DNA from 2 places in the Bacillus sp. ISL-75 genome. Region 2 is predicted to be linked to the other one. Evidence: a T-box and tRNA genes for the amino acid it is inferred to sense, from the RefSeq annotation. Region 2 holds a T-box; the other holds one or more tRNA genes.

Region 1 (2,449 bases), on a different contig from region 2:
TAAGGCCGGAACGCGATCCGCGCGATGATTTACCACGCCCTCTTTTGAAAAAAGATGTCCTTAAGTTAGAAGATCTACAAGCAGGTATGGAGCTGCAAGGTACGGTTCGGAATGTTGTGGACTTCGGTGCATTTGTTGATATCGGCGTTAAGCAGGACGGGCTTGTGCATATTTCCAAACTAAGCAATAGATTTGTAAAGCATCCTTTGGATATTGTGTCAGTAGGGGATGTAGTCACTGTATGGGTGGATTCCGTTGATATGAAAAAAGGCCGGGTTGCGTTAACAATGCTGGCGCCTTCGAACTAGTTGGAATTAACGAGTTCCTGTAATAACGTTATCACCATTATAGAAGACCATTTCGCAATGCGAGTGGGTCTTCTTTTTTATTTTTGTCCCAATCAATTAACTCTCTTAGAAATAATTATTAGATGTGAAGGGAAAGGTCTCATAAATGTTCATGAGGACAAAAATAGGAAGAGAAAGGTCTAAAATGTCCACATGAGGTGTTCATGAGGACAAAAATAGGAAGAGAAAGGTGTAAAATGTCCTCATGAGGTATTCATGAGGACAAAAATTGGAAGAGAAGTGCATAAATTGTCCTCATGAACTTAAGAGAAGTGTTTTTTTCTGTAAAAGAACCAGCACTGGTTTAGCATCTTGATCTGATAGCGATCCTTCTCATAGAAAGCTCTTTTCATTTGGTTTTGCAACCAAGTTGGCATAATAAAACCTCCCGAAAAGTACATCATTATTAAAGGTATATACAATATATGCTATAATAGGTTGTCATGTTCGCAAAGAAAGTGAGGGTCCCAAAATGGAACAACAAGAACTTCAATCATTAGTTGAAAAGATATCTGTTGAATCATTTGGGAAGCAGTTTCGACACATAGCGTCTTTCAATCCAAGACTAAGGTCAACAGGCGGCAGATACCTTCTTGGCACACATAATATTGAAATAAATAAAAAATATTACGAGCAGCTAGGTGTAAAAGAATTAGTGGGGATCATTAAACATGAGCTATGCCATTATCATCTTCACCTTGAAGGGAAGGGGTATCAGCATAGAGACCAAGAGTTTAAGCAATTATTAAAAAAAGTAGGAGCACCGCGATTTTGTGCACAATTACCCGGTAGACCAGTAAAACGAACATCCAAAAGAATCCTTCTATATCAATGCTCGAAATGTCAGCTATCTTACAGGCGAAAAAGAAGCATTGATACAAGTAGATACGTTTGTGGAAAATGTAGAGGAAAGTTGACGAAAATAAAAGAAATAATTTTAGAATGACGTAAGAATTTGGAAAAAATCTTTATCTAAAAACTATATTGACTTTCTATTATAACGTCATTATAATGTAAAGAGTCGATAAGGTGATTGCCTAATTGATTTAAGGTTTTTAATAATATTATTCCGCAGTAGCTCAGTGGTAGAGCTATCGGCTGTTAACCGATCGGTCGTAGGTTCGAGTCCTACCTGCGGAGCCATATGGGGAAGTACTCAAGAGGCTGAAGAGGCGCCCCTGCTAAGGGTGTAGGTCGGGTGACCGGCGCGAGGGTTCAAATCCCTCCTTCTCCGCCATATAATTTTTCGGCCCCTTGGTCAAGCGGTTAAGACACCTCCCTTTCACGGAGGTAACACGGGTTCGAGTCCCGTAGGGGTCATCTGGGACGGGGAGTGACATTGATTCATTTCCTGTTTCTTAATCTTTATAAACATCAATATTGGGCTATAGCCAAGCGGTAAGGCATCGCACTTTGACTGCGACATGCGTTGGTTCAAATCCAGCTAGCCCAGCCATTTTTTTGTAAATCAATATTAAATGCGGGTGTGGCGGAATTGGCAGACGCACCAGACTTAGGATCTGGCGCCGCAAGGCGTGGGGGTTCGACTCCCTTCACCCGCACCAAATGTTTTACTTGAATTAATTTGGTTAGTATGTTATGATTGTTTTTGTCGCTAATTATCGTGCGGTCGTGGCGGAATGGCAGACGCGCTAGGTTGAGGGCCTAGTGGGGGCAACCCCGTGGAGGTTCAAGTCCTCTCGGCCGCACCAAATAAATTGTTGACAAACGATACCGAGTCTGGTATACTTTAAAAGTTGACTTCAATACATGCGCCCTTAGCTCAGCTGGATAGAGTGTTTGACTACGAATCAAAAGGTCGGGAGTTCGAATCTCTCAGGGCGCACTTTAACGGGAAGTAGCTCAGCTTGGTAGAGCACTTGGTTTGGGACCAAGGGGTCGCAGGTTCGAATCCTGTCTTCCCGACCAGTCGAATATATTTTATGCGGGTGTAGTTTAGTGGTAAAACCTCAGCCTTCCAAGCTGATGATGAGAGTTCGATTCTCTTCACCCGCTCCAAATTACCTTTAATAATTGTTCTTTGAAAACTAAACAAACAAAATCGTGCAAACAAACAAAAATTTTTAGTTTCAATAAAGAAA
Region 2 (2,449 bases):
TTCGTACAAAAGGCGAACCAGGAACAGGTAATATTGTTGAAGCAGTCCGCCATATCCGTAAGGTAAATGCTCAAGTCCGTAAAGTTGTTGCAATGAATGAGGACGAGCTTATGACAGAAGCAAAGCTATTAGGTGCACCATATGAAATCCTCTTAGAAATTAAACGCATTGGCAAGCTGCCAGTTGTTAACTTTGCTGCTGGTGGTGTGGCAACACCTGCTGATGCTGCGTTAATGATGCAATTAGGAGCGGACGGTGTATTTGTTGGTTCTGGTATCTTTAAATCAGAAAACCCAGCGAAATTTGCTAGAGCGATTGTTGAAGCAACTACACATTATCAAGACTATAAATTAATTGCTGAACTTTCAAAGGATCTTGGAACACCAATGAAAGGGATCGAAATTTCATCACTAGCACCTGAAGCACGCATGCAGGAGCGTGGATGGTAAGATGATTAGAATCGGCGTTCTTGCTCTACAAGGGGCAGTCCGTGAACATATGAGCTCGGTAGAAGCATGCGGTGTAGAGGCCGTCGCAATCAAAAGAAAAGAAGAACTACAAGAAGTGGATGGCCTCATTCTTCCTGGCGGAGAAAGTACAGCAATGCGACGTTTAATTGACAAATATGATTTTATGGATGCCCTTAAAGAATTTGCTCAAGAAGGTAAACCTATGTTCGGAACCTGTGCGGGGCTCATTTTATTAGCCAAAGATCTTGTTGGCTATAACGAGTCACACATCGGTGTAATGGACATTAAGGTGGAACGTAACTCGTTTGGACGCCAAGTTGACAGCTTTGAGGCGGACCTTGCGATTAAAGACGTTGCTGAAAGCTTCCCAGCAGTATTTATTCGTGCACCGCACATCGTTGAGGCGGGAGAGAATGTTGAAATTCTGTCCAAGCATAATGACCGCATCGTGGCCGCACGGGAAGGACAATTTCTAGGCTGTTCCTTCCATCCTGAGTTGACGGATAATCATGGCCTTACGGCGTACTTCGTCGAGATGGTGAAGGAATCTAAGGCTAAACATCTGGTATAATTGGGTTGCATTTGGTTTATAATTATAGTAATTTAAAATTACAAAATCTAAATAAAGATTAAAGCAATGAGAGGAACTAGTAACAGGAGATTCATTCTCTAGAGAGCCGGTGGTTGGTGTGAACCGGTGGATGAAGCTTGTGAATCCCTCCTCGAGCAAGGTGCGGAACACCTCCTCATGAGGTCAGTAAGTACTTTCGGTTGAAACCGTTAACGTTTTTTCGAGGTGGACAGTTTTTTCTGTCAACCAGGGTGGTATCGCGAGTAACTCTCGTCCCTGTATTAGGGGCGGGAGTTTTTTTATTTTTAATCGGATGCGCCCGTGAAGCAAGTCGAATCTAAAATATTTTTATAAAAAAGGAGCGCTGTTATTATGCTAGATATTAAAGTGTTAAGAGCTGATTTTGAAGATGTAAAAGCAAAACTTCAAAAGCGTGGAGAAGATTTATCTGCTCTCGACCAATTTGAAGAACTCGACCAAAGAAGACGCGAATTGATCGTGGAAACAGAAAAGTTAAAAAGCCGGCGAAATGAGGTTTCCCAGCAGGTTGCTTCTTTAAAGCGTGAAAAGCAGGATGCCGATCACTTAATTAAAGAAATGCGTGAGGTTGGTAACCAGATTAAAACGTTTGATGATGAATTACGAGTGGTTGAAGAGTCATTAGAGCTTTTGATGTTGAGCATTCCAAATATTCCGCATGAAAGTGTTCCAGTTGGTGAAACCGAGGATGATAATATTGAAATTAGACAGTGGGGCAAGGTGCGTGAGTTTGAGTTTGAAGCCAAGCCTCACTGGGATGTTGCTGATCAACTAGGTATTCTGGATTTTGAACGAGCTGGTAAAGTAACTGGAAGCCGTTTTGTCTTTTATAAAGGGTTAGGAGCTCGTTTAGAACGTGCATTAATGAGTTTCATGTTAGACCTCCATGTTGATGAGCATGGCTATACAGAAATATTGCCCCCTTATTTAGTCAACAGAGCGAGCATGACTGGAACTGGCCAACTTCCTAAGTTTGAAGAAGATGCCTTTTTGATTGAAAATGAAGATTACTTTTTGATTCCAACAGCTGAGGTACCTGTTACCAACCTTCATCGAGATGAGATTTTAAGCGGCGAAGAATTGCCGATCCGCTTCGCCGCGTACAGTGCGTGTTTCCGTTCTGAGGCTGGCTCTGCGGGCCGTGATACACGAGGTTTGATTCGTCAGCATCAATTTAATAAAGTTGAACTTGTTAAGTTTGTTAAGCCTGAGGATTCTTATCAGGAACTGGAAAAGCTGACAAATGACGCTGAACGGGTATTACAATTACTTGAACTGCCATACCGTGTGTTAAGCATGTGTACAGCTGACCTTGGCTTTACCGCAGCAAAAAAATATGACATTGAAGTTTGGATTCCAAGTTATGGAA

The links. The T-box of region 2 lies ahead of serS (serine--tRNA ligase). A T-box ahead of a tRNA ligase gene usually reads a tRNA of that ligase, here a tRNA-Ser.
Region 1: it encodes a tRNA-Ser, which carries the amino acid that the T-box ahead of serS (serine--tRNA ligase) is inferred to sense. The anticodon was not compared.

The regions. Positions count from the first base shown of each region.
Region 1 covers NZ_JAGGQX010000059.1:45,549-47,997, forward strand. The annotation lists gene J7E63_RS22600 (Tex family protein) at 1-308, shown strand, start outside; gene cmpA (cortex morphogenetic protein CmpA) at 611-724, opposite strand; gene J7E63_RS22610 (SprT family protein) at 820-1,293, shown strand; tRNA gene J7E63_RS22615 (tRNA-Asn) at 1,416-1,490, shown strand; tRNA gene J7E63_RS22620 (tRNA-Ser) at 1,494-1,584, shown strand; tRNA gene J7E63_RS22625 (tRNA-Glu) at 1,596-1,667, shown strand; tRNA gene J7E63_RS22630 (tRNA-Gln) at 1,729-1,803, shown strand; tRNA gene J7E63_RS22635 (tRNA-Leu) at 1,828-1,912, shown strand; tRNA gene J7E63_RS22640 (tRNA-Leu) at 1,974-2,059, shown strand; tRNA gene J7E63_RS22645 (tRNA-Arg) at 2,120-2,193, shown strand; tRNA gene J7E63_RS22650 (tRNA-Pro) at 2,200-2,276, shown strand; tRNA gene J7E63_RS22655 (tRNA-Gly) at 2,293-2,366, shown strand.
Region 2 covers NZ_JAGGQX010000060.1:5,378-7,826, forward strand. The annotation lists gene pdxS (pyridoxal 5'-phosphate synthase lyase subunit PdxS) at 1-449, shown strand, start outside; gene pdxT (pyridoxal 5'-phosphate synthase glutaminase subunit PdxT) at 451-1,041, shown strand; T-box leader at 1,099-1,322, shown strand; gene serS (serine--tRNA ligase) at 1,414-2,449, shown strand, end outside.